DNA from 2 places in the Nocardioides sp. WJ219 genome. Region 1 is predicted to be linked to the other one. Evidence: predicted binding sites of a transcription regulator. Region 1 holds the regulator's gene; the other holds the start of a gene.
The links. The regulator HrcA, encoded in region 1, represses chaperone genes, less so after heat shock. The targets are predictions, from matches to a motif close to TTGGCACTCGNNNNNNNCGAGTGCCAA.

Region 1 (7,245 bases):
CTGGGGGAGCGCGGCTTCTCCGTCTACGTGCACGTGCCCTACTGCAGCGTGCGGTGCGGCTACTGCGACTTCAACACCTACACCGTCGCCGAGCTCGGCCCCGGGGCGAGCCGGTCGACGTACGCCGCGCAGGCGGTCGAGGAGGTGCGGCTCGCCCGCCGCACCCTCGGCGACGTCGACCTTCCGGTCCAGACGGTCTTCCTCGGCGGCGGCACCCCGACGCTGCTCCCGCCCGCCGACCTCGCCTCCGTGCTCGCCGCGATCGACGACCAGCTCGGTCTCGCGCCGGGCGCCGAGGTCACCACGGAGTCCAACCCCGACTCGGTGACCCCGGCCGACCTCGAGGCGCTGCGCGAGGCCGGGTTCACCCGGATCTCGTTCGGCATGCAGTCCGCGGTGCCGCACGTGCTGCAGGTCCTCGACCGCACCCACGACCCCGATCGCGTGCCGTACGTCGTCGAGGCCGCCCGCGCGGCCGGGTTCGAGCAGGTCAGCCTCGACCTCATCTACGGCACGCCCGGCGAGTCGCTCGCCGACTGGGAGACCTCGCTCGACACCGCGCTGGCCTGCCGGCCCGACCACGTCTCGGCGTACGCGCTGATCGTCGAGGACGGCACCGCCCTGGCCCGGCAGGTGCGCCGCGGCGTCGTCCCGGTGCCCGACGACGACGACCTCGCGGACAAGTACGTCGTCGCCGACGAGCGGCTGACCGCCGCCGGTCTCGGGTGGTACGAGGTGTCCAACTGGGGCGAGCCCTGCCGGCACAACCTCGCCTACTGGCGTGGCGGCGACTGGTGGGGCGTCGGCCCCGGCGCGCACTCCCACGTGGGGGGCACCCGGTGGTGGAACGTCAAGCACCCGGCGGCGTACGCCGACCGGCTCGCCGCCGGCCGCTCGCCGGTCCACGCCCGCGAGGTGCTCGACGACGAGACCCGCCGTGTCGAGCGGGTGCTGCTCGAGGTGCGGCTGCGCGACGGGCTCCCGCTCGACGTGCTCGACGGCGACGGCCGCCGCGAGGTCGCGGGCGTCGTGGCCGACGGCCTGGCGACCCTGGACGGCGACCGGCTCGTGCTCACGCGCACCGGCCGGCTGCTCGCCGACGGGGTGGTCAGGCGCCTGCTGTGACGAAGTCGATGAGCTCCTCGACGCGGCCGAGGAGGGCCGGGTCGCAGTCGGCGTAGGAGTCGACGCGCGACAGGATCTGCTTCCAGGCACGCGCGATGTCGGCCTGGGTGTCGTGCGGCCAGCCGAGCGAGGCGCAGACGCCCTTCTTCCACTCGATCTCGCGGGGCACGTCGGGCCAGCGGTCGAGACCGATCCGCTCCGGCTTGACCGCCGCCCAGATGTCGATGAACGGGTGGCCGACGACGAGCACGTGCTCGCCCTCGACCCGGGCCGCGATCCGCTGCTCCTTGGAGCCCGGCACCAGGTGGTCGACCAGGACGCCGACGCGGCGCTGGGGACCGGCGCGGAAGTCGCGGACCACCTCGGGCAGGTGGTCGACGCCCTCGAGCAGCTCGACGACCACGCCCTCGAGGCGTAGGTCGTCGCCCCACACCTTCTCCACCAGCTCGGCGTCGTGGCGGCCCTCGACGAAGATCCGGCTGGCGCGGGCCACCCGCGCGCCCGCGCCGTGCACGGCGACCGAGCCCGACGCCGTGCGGGTGGGCCTGGCCGGTGCGGCGCGGCGTACGGGCGCCGACAGCACGACCGGGCGGCCCTCCAGCAGGAAGCCGGGGCCGAGCGGGAACGTACGACGCCGCGAGCGGCGGTCCTCCAGCGTGAGGGTGTGCAGGTCACGGTCGACCGCCACGATCTCACCGACGAAGTCGGTCATGACCTCCTCGACCACCAGGCCGAGGTCGGCGCTCGCCTCGGTCGCCCGGCCACGCTTGGGCGCGCGCCAGTCGCCGGCCAGGACGTCGGAGCCGTAGCGATCCACGTTCCGACGCTAGGCCCGACCGGGCCTGCGGGCGGTCAGGACGCGCCGTGGCCCTTGTCCTGTGACCCACTCGACTCCTCGGACGGCTCCTCCGGCTCCGACCCCTCCGAGGACTCCGCCTGCTTGCCTCCGGTGAGGAGGTCGTCGACGGTCTCGTTGGGGCCGAGGCCCGCCGCCATCGGGTTCTCCTCGGGGTTGAGGTCGTCGGGCAGCTGGTCGTCCTCGATGGCCTGGGGGGTCGTCGTGGCGTCGTTCTCGTCGGGCTGGCTCATGGCCGCGAGGGTACGCCCACCGCCGTGGACGCCGCTCAGATCAGGGGCAGGCGCTTCTGGGCGCGGGGCAGCTGCTCGTAGATGCGGCGGACGGCGTCGCCGAGGTGCTCGACCGGGAACGGCCACTCCGCCGAGGCGAGCGCCTCGGCCACGGGCACCCCGCGCCCTGCCAGGTCGCGCGTGGTCTCGGCGACCAGGCCGATGTCGTTGCGCTGCTGCTCGACGAAGTCGCGGTCGACGACCGCGCCGTGGCCCGGCACCACCAGGCTCGCGGAGGTGGTCAGGCCCAGCACCACGTCGAGGCTCAGCGGCCACTCCAGCGGCCAGCAGTCGGGTCCGAACCCCGGCGTCGCGTCCCGCTCGGCCGACTCCTCGACCAGGTCGCCGGCCAGCACGACGTCGGCGTCGGGCACCCGGACGACGAGGTCGCCGGCGGTGTGCCCGCGGCCGGGGTGGACCAGCTCGACGAAGCGGTCACCGAGGTCGACCACGCGCGCGGAGGAGAACGTGTGGTCGGCCACCACGAGCTCGGTGGCCTGCACCTCCGCGCGGTGCGGGTCGTCGGGCTCGTCGTCGTACCGCCGCTTGATGCGCTCGCCGGCCTCGGCCATCGCCGCGGCGGCCGTCTCGTGGGCGTGGATCGGAACGTCGCCGTACGCCGCCCGCACGGTGCCGTTGCCGAAGCAGTGGTCGAAGTGCTCGTGGGTGTTGACCACCTCGACCACCTCGCCGGCCCCGAGCGCCCGCACGTCGGCGACGACCTCGCGGGCCGCCTGCGCCGAGGCGTGCGTGTCGACGACGAGCAGCCCGCGCTCGCCGCGGACCACCGTCACGTTGACGTCGAACCACGCGTGGCGCGCGACCCAGACCCGGTCGGCGATCTCGGTGAACGGCACGCAGCCGTTCTAGCAGAGGGGCCCGGCTAGCAGAGCCCCGCGTGCAGCTCGGCGCGGAGCAGGTCGCCGAGCTCGGCGGTGGTGGTCGCCGTCCGCGGGAACTCCAGGCGCCGCCGGTGGGCCCCGTCGAGGTCGACCCACTGCACCTCGACGCCGGCGGGGGAGAGGTCGCAGAGCGAGACGCCGACGACCTCGGCCAACCGGGTGCCGGTGGTGGTCGAGACCGCGCGGCGCAGCTCGTCCTGGTGGCAGAGGTTGGCGTGCTCGACGGAGCGCTGCAGGTAGCCGCGGTTGAGCAGGTGGTCGGCGGAGCGGAAGTCCTCGACCGGGACCCGCGCCTGCTCGGCCGGGCCGGCGTGCGGCCCGGCCAGCACGACGACGTCGACGACGAGCACCACCGTCTCGCGGACCTCGGTGCAGCACTCGCAGGCCTCGCGACCGCGACGCTCGAGCGTGCCGCCGAGGGAGAGCACCGCGGCGCGGTCGGCCGACGCCGCCGGGCCCAGGCCGCTCTCGAGGGTGAGCAGCGCCCGGCGTCCGGCCGTCGCCGCCTCGACCAGCCGGGTGTCGACGGGGCAGGAGAAGGTCGGCACGCCGCCGATGTCCTGCATGCCGAGCTCGGCCGCGCCCTCGGTCCCGGCGTCGCCGAGGTCGCCGAGGTCGCCGAGCACGTCGTCGACGCCGTCGACGACCAGCGAGACCCCGGCCGGGCAGGCGAGCACCGAGCGGGCGGCGGCCGCGAGCAGCGTCGGGTCGCCGGTGGACGTGTGCTGGTCGACACTGGTCATGACGTGCTCCTCGGGTCGGGACGAGTAAGGCAAGCCTAACCTTTGCGCCGGACGGCGTCCAGGCGGGTTCGGTGTGCGGGTAGGCTTGGCACTCGGTGGCGGCGAGTGCCAGCCACCGTCGACGCCGAGGAGGGACGCCGTGCAAGAAGAACGCCGCCTCGCGGTCCTGCGGGCGATCGTCCAGGACTACGTCGCCACCGACGAGCCGGTGGGGTCCAAGGCGCTCGTGGAGCGCCACGGGCTCAACGTCTCGCCGGCCACGGTGCGCAACGACATGGCCGCGCTCGAGGAGGAGGGCTACCTCGCCCAGCCCCACACGAGCGCGGGCCGGGTCCCCACCGACAAGGGCTACCGCCTCTTCGTCGACCGGCTCGGGTCGGTCAAGCCCCTCAGTGCCGCCGAGAAGCGCGCCATCGCCGGGTTCCTCGACGGCGCGGTCGACCTCGACGACGTCGTCTCCCGCAGCGTGCGGCTGCTCTCCCAGCTGACCCGCCAGGTCGCCGTCGTGCAGTACCCCACGCTCTCGCGCTCGACCGTGCGCCACGTCGAGCTGGTCGCGCTGGCGCCCGACCGGCTGCTCCTGGTGCTGATCCTCAGCACCGGGCGGGTCGAGCAGCGCGTGGTCGAGCTCGACGCCGACCTCCCCGAGGACGACCTGGCCCGCCTGCGCCGGCGCCTCAACCAGGCCGCCACGGGCGAGGTCATCGCCGACGCGGTGGTCGCGCTGCGCTGCCTCGACGACGAGCCGGCCCCGGCCCCCGCCGTGGCCACGGTGCTCGCCGAGGCGATGAGCGACTACCGCTCCGTCGACCGGGTCGCCGTCGGCGGTGCCGCCAACCTGGCGCGCTACGGCGACCACTTCGACTCCGCCGTCCGCCCCCTGCTCGAGGCGCTCGAGGAGCACGTCGTGCTGCTGCGCCTGCTCGGCGAGGCCTCCGAGGCCGGCACCGTGACCGTCCGCATCGGCGCGGAGGGCCCCATCGAGGAGTTCGCGTCGACCAGCGTGGTCACCACCGGCTACGGCCCCCACGACGACGCCCTGGCCACCCTCGGCATCGTCGGCCCCACGCGCATGGACTACCCCGGCACGATGGCCGCGGTCCGCGCGGTCGCCCGCTACGTCTCCCGGATCCTCGACGAGACGTGACCCACCTCCCGCCCCCCTTCCCCATGCCTCGAACCACCCAGAAGGAACACCGTTGAGCCAGGACCCGTACGAGCTGCTCGGGGTCGACCGCGACGCCGACGCCGACACCATCAAGAAGGCCTACCGCCGGCTCGCGCGCCAGCTGCACCCCGACGTCAACCCCGACCCGGAGACGCAGGAGCGCTTCAAGGAGGTCACGGCCGCCTACGAGGTGCTGTCCGACCCCCAGAAGCGCGCGACGTTCGACCGCGGCGGGGACCCCTTCGGCGGCGCCGGCTTCGGCCAGGGCGCCGGCTTCTCCTTCACCGACATCATGGACGCCTTCTTCGGCGGCCAGGCCGGTGGCGGCGTCGGAGGACGCGGTCCGCGCTCGCGCGTGCGCCGCGGCCAGGACGCGCTGATCCGGATCGAGATCGAGCTGGCCGAGGCCGCGTTCGGCGTCTCCCGCGAGCTCAAGGTCGACACGGCCGTCGTCTGCACGACCTGCCACGGCAACGGCGCCGCCCCGGGCAGCCACCCCGTGCCGTGCGAGACCTGCCGCGGCCAGGGCGAGGTCGCCCACGTGCAGCGCTCGTTCCTCGGCGAGGTGCGCACGCTGCGCCCGTGCGCCGCGTGCCGCGGGTTCGGCGAGACCATCCCCGAGCCGTGCCGTGAGTGCTCCGGCGACGGCCGGGTCCGCTCGCGCCGCACCCTGAACGTCAAGATCCCCGCCGGCGTCGACACCGGCACCCGGGTCCAGCTCAGCGAGCAGGGCGAGGTCGGTCCCGGCGGCGGACCCGCCGGTGACCTGTACGTCGAGATCCACGTCGCCGCGCACGAGACGTTCACCCGCCACGGCGACGACCTGCACTGCACGGTCACGCTCCCGATGAGCGCCGCCGCCCTCGGCACCACGCTGACGCTGCCGACCCTCGAGGCCGACGTCGAGCAGGGCGCCGGGTCGGGCGTCGAGACGTCGTTCGAGCTCGAGGTCGAGCCCGGCACGCAGTCGGGTGCCGAGCGCGTGCTGCGCGGTCGCGGCGTGCCCGGTCTGCGCGGCGGGCGCGGCGACCTCGTCGTCACCACCGTCGTCGAGACGCCGACCAGGCTCGACCCGCGCCAGGAGGAGCTGCTGCGCGAGCTGGCGGCGCTCCGCGGCGAGGAGCGTCCGACCGGTCAGGTCAAGGCGCCGCAGAAGCGGGTCTTCGGGCGCCTGTTCGGCCACTGATGTCGCTGCCGGTCCACCTCGTCGCGTCGCTGGACGGCACGGCCGTCGGCCACACCGTGGTGGTCGAGGGCGACGAGGCCCACCACGCGGTCGCCGTACGCCGGCTGCGCGCGGGGGAGCGGCTGGCGCTCACCGACGGGGCCGGGCGCACCGTGGTGGGGGTCGTGACCGCCACCGGCAAGCGACGGCTCGAGGTGGAGGTCGCCGAGGTGTCGCTGGCGCCCGAGCCCAGCCCCGAGGTCGTCGTCGTGCAGGCGCTGCCCAAGGGCGACCGCGGCGAGCTCGCCGTCGAGGTCCTGACCGAGGTCGGCGTCGCCGTCGTCGTCCCGTGGGCCGCCGCCCGCTCGGTGGCGGTCTGGAAGGGCGAGCGGGCGGAGAAGTCGTGGGCGCGCTGGCGCGCCACCGCGCGCGAGGCGGCCAAGCAGGCCCGCCGGTCGTGGCACCCCGAGGTGGTCGCGCTGGCCACCACCGCCGACGTCGTCGCGCTCGTCGGGGCGGCCGACCTGGCCGTCGTCCTGCACGAGGAGGCCTCGGTGCCGCTGGCCTCGCTGGAGGTGCCGGCGACGGGCCGGGTCGTGGTCGTGGTCGGCCCCGAGGGCGGGCTCACCGACGAGGAGGTCGCGGCGTTCGCGGCCGCCGGCGCGCACGCCGTCCGGCTGGGGGCGGAGGTGCTGCGCACCTCCACCGCCGGGGTCGCCGCCGTCGCAGCGCTCCTGTCGCGCACGCCGCGCTGGTCCTGACGGTCCAGACGGTCCTGACGGTCACGACGCCAGCAGCGCCTCGACCCGGGTGATCTCGTCGTCGAGCTCGGTGCGCTCGCGGCGGGTCAGGTCGCGCAGCGTCTCCAGGACGACGACCCGGCCGTCCTCCGCGCGCCACAGCCCGACCAGCCAGCCGTCGGCGAACAGCGTCGACGCCGATCCGCCGTTGACGCCCATCCAGATGTCGCGGGTGCCCGGCCGGGTGACCCGGTCGCGGCGGGCGTGGCTGAGC
Region 2 (7,245 bases), on a different contig from region 1:
CGACAAGCGCTACCTCCTCGACCTCGCCGGCCGCGTGCCGGTGGTGCCGACCGTGCTGGGCGACCGGCCCGACGGACCCGACGGGTTGCGCAGCGCCGTGCGCCGCTTCGGCACCGGCGTGGTCAAGCCGCGGGTCGGGGCGAGCGGCCGCGGGGTCGTCGTCGTCCGCGACGCCGCGGCCTGGAACCCCACCGACGACGGGCCGTGGATCGTGCAGCCCCTCCTCGGCTCGGTCTTCGACGAGGGTGAGGTGTCGGTCTTCGTCATCGCCGGCCACCCGGTCAGCCAGGTCACCAAGGTGGCCGGCGGCGACGACATCCGCGTCCACGAGGAGCACGGCGGCACGACGCACGCCTCCGAGCTCGGCGACGAGGCCGCGGCGCTCGCGGTCGACGCCGTCGCCGCGACCGCCGCGGTCGTGGGGTCCGAGATCGTCTACGCTCGCGTCGACCTGCTGCGCCTGGACGGCCGGTTGGTGGTCAGCGAGGTCGAGGTGACCGAGCCCGGCCTCTACCTCGACGTCGTCCCGCACACCGCCGAGCCGTTCGCCGACGCCGTCCGCGCGCTCCTCGACCGCGCGTAGCGGGACCCCGGGCCGTCGGTACCCGGGTTGTCACTCTCGCCACCCGAGTGCTAAACATGACACTGGCACTCTCGACGAGAGAGTGACAACCGGAGCGGTGCCAGCTGAGGCTCCCTCCCGGTGGAGAAGGGTTCCGCCGGAGAGCGGGGTCGTCCGTCGCGGGCAGCCCACCACCCCGGATCCCCAGAACTCTGATCGTGAGGATCTCAGGAGTTATGCCCAAGCTGATCGCATTCAACGAGGAGGCCCGGCGCGGCCTGGAGCGTGGCATGAACACGCTCGCCGACGCCGTCAAGGTCACTCTCGGCCCCAAGGGCCGCAACGTCGTGCTCGAGAAGAAGTGGGGCGCCCCCACGATCACCAACGACGGCGTGTCCATCGCCAAGGAGATCGAGCTCGAGGACCCCTACGAGAAGATCGGCGCCGAGCTGGTCAAGGAGGTCGCCAAGAAGACCGACGACGTCGCCGGCGACGGTACGACGACCGCCACGGTCCTGGCCCAGGCGATGGTCCGCGAGGGCCTGCGCAACGTGGCCGCCGGCGCCAACCCGATGGGTCTCAAGCGCGGCATCGAGGCCGCTGTCGAGGCCGTCTCGGAGCAGCTGTCCAGCATGGCCAAGGAGGTCGAGACCCGCGAGCAGATCGCGGCCACGGCCACCATCTCCGCCGGTGGCGACACCACCGTCGGTGACGCCATCGCCGAGGCGATGGACAAGGTCGGCAAGGAGGGCGTGATCACGGTCGAGGAGTCGAACACCTTCGGCATCGACCTCGAGCTCACCGAGGGCATGCGTTTCGACAAGGGCTACATCTCGGCCTACTTCGTCACCGACCCCGAGCGCATGGAGACCGTGCTGGAGGACCCCTACGTCCTGCTCGCCAACTCCAAGATCAGCAACGTCAAGGACCTGCTGCCGCTGCTCGAGAAGGTCATGCAGTCCGGCAAGCCGCTGCTGATCATCTCCGAGGACGTCGACGGCGAGGCTCTCTCCACGCTGGTCGTCAACAAGATCCGCGGCACCTTCAAGTCGGTCGCCGTCAAGGCCCCCGGCTTCGGTGACCGTCGCAAGGCCATGCTGCAGGACATCGCGATCCTGACCGGCGGCCAGGTCATCTCCGAGGAGGTCGGCCTCAAGCTCGAGTCGGCCACCATCGACCTGCTGGGCCAGGCCCGCAAGGTCGTCATCACCAAGGACGAGACCACCATCGTCGAGGGTGCCGGCGACCAGGGCCAGATCGAGGGCCGGGTCAACCAGATCCGCGCCGAGATCGAGAAGTCCGACTCCGACTACGACCGCGAGAAGCTGCAGGAGCGCCTGGCCAAGCTGGCCGGCGGCGTTGCGGTGATCAAGGTCGGCGCGGCCACCGAGGTCGAGCTCAAGGAGCGCAAGCACCGCATCGAGGACGCCGTTCGCAACGCGAAGGCGGCCGTCGAGGAGGGCATCGTCGCCGGCGGTGGCGTGGCGCTCGTCCAGGCCGCGGCCACGGCGTTCGACAAGCTCGAGCTCGTGGGCGACGAGGCCACCGGCGTCAACATCGTGCGCGTCGCCACCTCCGCCCCCCTCAAGCAGATCGCGATCAACGCCGGTCTCGAGGGCGGCGTCGTCGCCGAGAAGGTCGCCAACCTGGAGGCCGGCCATGGTCTCAACGCGGCGACCGGTGACTACGTCGACATGATCGCCGAGGGCATCATCGACCCCGCCAAGGTGACCCGCAGCGCGCTGCAGAACGCCGCGTCCATCGCGGCGCTCTTCCTCACCACCGAGGCCGTCGTGGCCGACAAGCCCGAGAAGGCCGCGCCCATGGGCGGCGACCCCTCGGGTGGCATGGGCGGCATGGACTTCTGAGTCCCGCCCCCCGCTGAACCAGACGTCGACCCGTCGCACTCCGGTGCGGCGGGTCGACGCTCGTTTTCAGGACCAGCGGAACGAGACGACCATCGGGTCGATCTGCGCGCGCCGCTCGGCGAGGGTGTCGATCCGGCTGTGCTGGAAGGTGATCCGGTAGAGGAAGCGGCCGCGCTGGACGAACCACGTCTCCTCGGTGAAGTACAGGTCGTCGCCCGGCGCGTAGTACACGGCGCGGATGCGGGCCGCCTGCTGGCCGTCGAGCCACCCGGCCGGCAGCGGGTCGCTCTCCTCGAGGGTGATGGAGTCGTCGTTCTCGTCTAGCGCCTCGACCGAGCCCTGCGCCGCGATCTCGAGCAGCGGGAGCGAGTCGAGCCGGAGCGCCGGGACGGAGCGGCGGACGAAGACCGAGGAGTAGTAGCCCTCGAGGTCGTCGTAGTCGCGGGCGCCCACGCCCTGGTCGACCACCCCGGGGTCGATGGTGCCCCAGCCCGCGGGTGCGCTGAGCGACGCCGCGCCCAGCGCGATCCGGACGCCGGTGGCCGGCGGGACGTCGGGGTAGACCGGCTTCGGCCGAGGCTTGGGCTTGGGCTTGGGGGGCGTCGGGGTGGTGCTCGTGGTCGGCTCGGTGGGGGTGGGCTCGGTCGTCGGCTCGGTGGTCCCGGTCGTCTCGGTGGTCCCGGTGGTCTCCGTGGCCCCGGAGGTGGCGGCGGTCGACGAGCCGCGTGCCTCGGGCTCGCCGTCGTCGCCCGTGGTGGCGACCGCGACCGTCACGCCGACCACGATCGCGACGACCGCGGCCACCGCGGCGGCCACGACCAGCGCCGTACGCCGGCGGCGCCGCGGCTGCGGGTGGTAGCCCGGGGCCGCGGGGTGGGCCGGCGGGGGGAAGGGTGGCTGGGCCGGGGCGTGGACCGGCGGCGCCTGTCCCCAGCCCGACGGTGCCGGCACCGACGGCGCCGAGGGCACCGGCGGAGCCGGACGCACGGGCGGCAGCGGCGGGGTCGCCGGCAGTGGGGACGGCGGCGGTGCGGCGGGGCCGGCACCCGACAGCGGGGTCTGCGGGGTCAGCGGCGGGTGCGGCGTCGACTGGGCGAGCCGGCCGAGCTCGCGCAGGTCGGCGCGCATCGCCCGGGCGTCGGGGTAGCGGTGGGCGGGATCCTTGGCCATCGACCGCTGGAGCACGGCGTTGACGGCCGCGGCGACCTGCGACGTCTCGACCATCCGCGGCACCGGCGCGTTGAGGTGGCTCATGCCGATCTGGACGTCGCTGCCGGCGTACGGCGCCGCGCCGACCAGCGAGGTGAACAGCACGCACCCCAGCGCGTAGAGGTCGGAGGACGCCGTGGCGGGCTCGCCGCGCAGCCGCTCAGGAGCGAGGTAGGCGAAGGTGCCGGCGACCGCACCGGGGGCGGTCAGGCCCGGGTCGCGGTCCTGGGCGATGCCGAAGTCGCAGAGGTAGACGAACACCTCCGAGCTGACCTCGCGCAGCAGCACGTTGCTCGGCTTGACGTCGCGGTGGACCGCCCCGGCGGCGTGGGAGTCGCCGAGCGCCCAGGCGATCTGCTCGGCCACCTGGGCGGCCGGTGCGGTCGGGACCCGACCGTGCCGGCGCAGCGCCGCGGCCAGGTCGCCGCCGGCGACGTACTGGGTGGCGATGTAGAGGCAGCCGTCCTGCTCGCCGTGGTCGAGCACCTGGACGACGTGCGGGGAGTCGAGCCGGGCCAGCACGCCGGCCTCGCGGGTGAACCGGGTGCGGTAGTCGGCCTGGGTGGCGAGGTCGGGGGAGAGGACCTTGAGCGCGACCGCGCGACCGAGCCCGCGGTGCTCGGCCGCGAACACGACACCCATGCCGCCGCGGCCCAGCTGGCCGGTGATGCGGTAGCCGGCAAAGTCCTCGCCGACGGAGGGGAATCGGGCCACACGTCACCTCCAGATCGCGGTCCGGTGCCCGGCACTCTCTCACGCGCCGGACCCCGCGAGACGCCCGGCTTCCACGTCTGGCACGGTGGGCACGTGACCTCCCCGGCCCGCCGAGAGCGCCTCGAGGAGGTGGCCCGCGAGGTGGTCGAGCCCGTCCGACGGTTCCTCGCCCGGCGTACCGACCCGGCCACCGCCGACGACGTGCTCGGCGACACGCTGCTCGTCTGCTGGCGTCGCATCGACGAGGTCCCCGACCAACCGCTGCCGTGGGCGTACGGCGTGGCCCGCCGCTGCCTGGCCAACGCCGAGCGCAGCAGCCGCCGCCAGCGCCGGGCTGCCGCCCGCGCCGCGACCCTCGACCGGCCCGTCACGACCGTGGCCGGCCCGGGCGACGACGGGGGCGACGACCGCGCCACCGCGGCGGTCGCTGCCGCGCTCGCCGGGCTCCGCGCCGACGACGCCGAGGTGCTGCGCCTGTGGGCGTGGGAGGAGCTGACGGCGTCCGAGATCGCGGTGGTCCTCGACGTCAGCGCCAACGCCGCGAGCATCCGCCTGCACCGGGCCCGGGAGAAGCTGCGGGCCGAGCTGCGAAAGGCCGGCGTGGGTGCCGGACATGAGGAGTCGACGGAGAGGAGGAAGCCGTGAGCCAGCCCCACGACGACGGCGACGACGGGCTGCGCGCCCTGCTGCGCAGCGCCGACCCGGCCGCCTCCCTCCCCGTGGCCGACCCGACCCGGGTGGCCCGACTCCTGGAGGACACCGTGACCGACCCCCTCACCGACGAGTCCCGCTCCGACGGCGCCTGGGGCCGCAGCCGGCTCACCTGGCTCGTGGCGGCCGCGGCCGCCGTCCTGATCGCGGCCGGCGTGCTGCTCGCGGTGACCCAGGGCGACGACGACCCCGGCCCGGGAGCCGCCGACGGCACGCCGGCACCGACGGACACCGACTCCGACCAGTCGGTCACCGAGCTGAGCGCCGGCGACCCTGCCGGCGCCCGCTGCCGGCGCCCGGAGGACGCCGTCGACGTGGTCGCCGCGCAGGAGGTCGCCTTCGACGGGGTGGTGGAGTCGATCAGCGGCAACCTCGTGACGCTGCGACCCACGACGTTCTACGCCGGCGACGCGACCGACCTGGTGCTGGTGCGCGCGCCCGGGACCGACCTGGAGGCGCTGCTGGCGGCGGTGACGTTCCGCGAGGGCGAGCGCTACCTGGTCTCGGCCACCGACGGCCGGGTCACGCTGTGCGGCTTCACCGACGCCTGGTCCGAGCGCCTCGCGGCCGCCTACGACGAGGCGTTCGCCCGATGACCGCCGGTCTCGTCCTCGCCGCGGGCGGCGGGTCCCGGATGGGCCGCCCCAAGGCGCTGGTCCGCGACGACGACGGCACGTCGTGGCTGCAGCGCAGCGTCGAGGTGCTCCGTGACGCCGGCTGCGACCACGTCCTGGTGGTCCTGGGCGCGGCCGCCGAGGAGGCGGGGGCGCTGGTGCCCGAGGGCGTGCGCACCGTGGTCGCCGACGACTGGGAGACCGGCATGGCCGCCTCCCTCTCCACCGGCCTCGCCGCGCTCCAGCACGACGACGGCGAGGTCGCGCTCATCCTCCTCGTCGACCTGCCCGACGTCGGCGCCGACGCCGCCCGCCGGGTGCTCGCCGCCGCCGACGGCCCCACCAGCCTGGCGCGGGCGACGTACGACGGCCGCCCGGGGCACCCGGTGCTGATGGGCCGCGACCACTGGTTCCCCGCCGCCGCCGCCGTCGACGGCGACGAGGGCGCCCGCGACTACCTGCGCGACCACGGCTGCGTCGACGTCGAGTGCGGCGACCTCGCCACCGGCCGCGACGTCGACGGTCCCGGCAGCTGACGCTGGTCGAGCCGAGTCGAGACCCAGCGGGTTGCGCACGCTGCGGGGGTCTCGACTCGCCGTCGCGGGTTCGCAGGCTCACCCGCGACGCTCGCTCGACCGGCACGGCCTACGCCGGGCGCTCGTTCCTCGCACCCGACGTGCCCGCACCCAACCACCCGCCAACGCGTCCCCTCGTAGGCTCCGAGAGGTGCAGACCCCGTCGTCACCCGCCGAGATCGCGGCGCGGCTGAGCGCCACCGGCTACCTGTGCGACGAGGGCCTCAGCACGGTGGCCTACCTGGCGCTCGCGATGGAGCGGCCGCTGCTGCTCGAGGGCGAGCCCGGCACCGGCAAGACCGCGCTGGCCGAGGCGCTGGCGGTGGCGCTCGACGTACCCCTGGTCCGGCTGCAGTGCTACGAGGGGATCGACGCGACGCAGGCGCTGTACGACTGGGATTTCCCGCGCCAGGTGCTGCACCTGCGGGCGCTCGAGGCCGGCGGCGACGTCGACGCGGGCGAGGCCGAGAAGAGCCTGTACGACGAGCGGTTCCTGCTCGCGCGGCCCGTGCTGACGGCGCTGCAGCAGAGCCCGGTGGTGCTGCTGGTCGACGAGGTCGACCGTGCCGACGACGAGTTCGAGGCGTTCCTGCTGGAGGTGCTCTCGACCTACCAGGTGAGCATCCCCGAGCTCGGCACCGTCGCGGCCGCGACGCCCCCGGTGGTGGTGCTCACCTCCAACCGGACCCGCGAGCTGCACGACGCGCTGAAGCGCCGCTGCCTCTACCACTGGATCGACCACCCGGGCCTCGACCGCGAGGTCGCGATCGTCCGCTCGCGCGCGCCAGAGGTCTCGGCGACGCTGGCCGAGCAGGTCGTCGGCGTCGTCCAGCGGCTGCGCACCGGCACCGACCTCGAGAAGCCGCCGGGCGTCGCCGAGACCCTCGACTGGGCCCGCGCGCTGCACCACCTCGGCGCCGCCGAGCTCGACCTCGAGACCTCCGCCCGCACTCTCGGCGCGCTGGTGAAGTACCGCGAGGACGCCGACCGCG

Region 2: the regulator HrcA is predicted to act here: its motif matches at 611-637, upstream of groL (chaperonin GroEL).

The regions. Positions count from the first base shown of each region.
Region 1 is NZ_JBZUJV010000011.1:97,629-104,873, forward strand. Features, by position in the region: gene hemW (radical SAM family heme chaperone HemW) at 1-1,125, shown strand, start outside; gene AC4MBH_RS21090 (DUF3097 domain-containing protein) at 1,109-1,942, opposite strand; gene AC4MBH_RS21095 (hypothetical protein) at 1,978-2,214, opposite strand; gene AC4MBH_RS21100 (MBL fold metallo-hydrolase) at 2,250-3,110, opposite strand; gene AC4MBH_RS21105 (hypothetical protein) at 3,137-3,898, opposite strand; gene hrcA (heat-inducible transcriptional repressor HrcA) at 4,038-5,045, shown strand; gene dnaJ (molecular chaperone DnaJ) at 5,098-6,252, shown strand; gene AC4MBH_RS21120 (16S rRNA (uracil(1498)-N(3))-methyltransferase) at 6,252-6,992, shown strand; gene AC4MBH_RS21125 (winged helix DNA-binding domain-containing protein) at 7,014-7,245, opposite strand, start outside.
Region 2 is NZ_JBZUJV010000001.1:513,893-521,137, forward strand. Features, by position in the region: gene AC4MBH_RS02470 (ATP-grasp domain-containing protein) at 1-583, shown strand, start outside; gene groL (chaperonin GroEL) at 799-2,430, shown strand; gene AC4MBH_RS02480 (serine/threonine-protein kinase) at 2,497-4,353, opposite strand; gene AC4MBH_RS02485 (RNA polymerase sigma factor) at 4,447-4,998, shown strand; gene AC4MBH_RS02490 (hypothetical protein) at 4,995-5,660, shown strand; gene AC4MBH_RS02495 (nucleotidyltransferase family protein) at 5,657-6,214, shown strand; gene AC4MBH_RS02500 (AAA family ATPase) at 6,405-7,245, shown strand, end outside.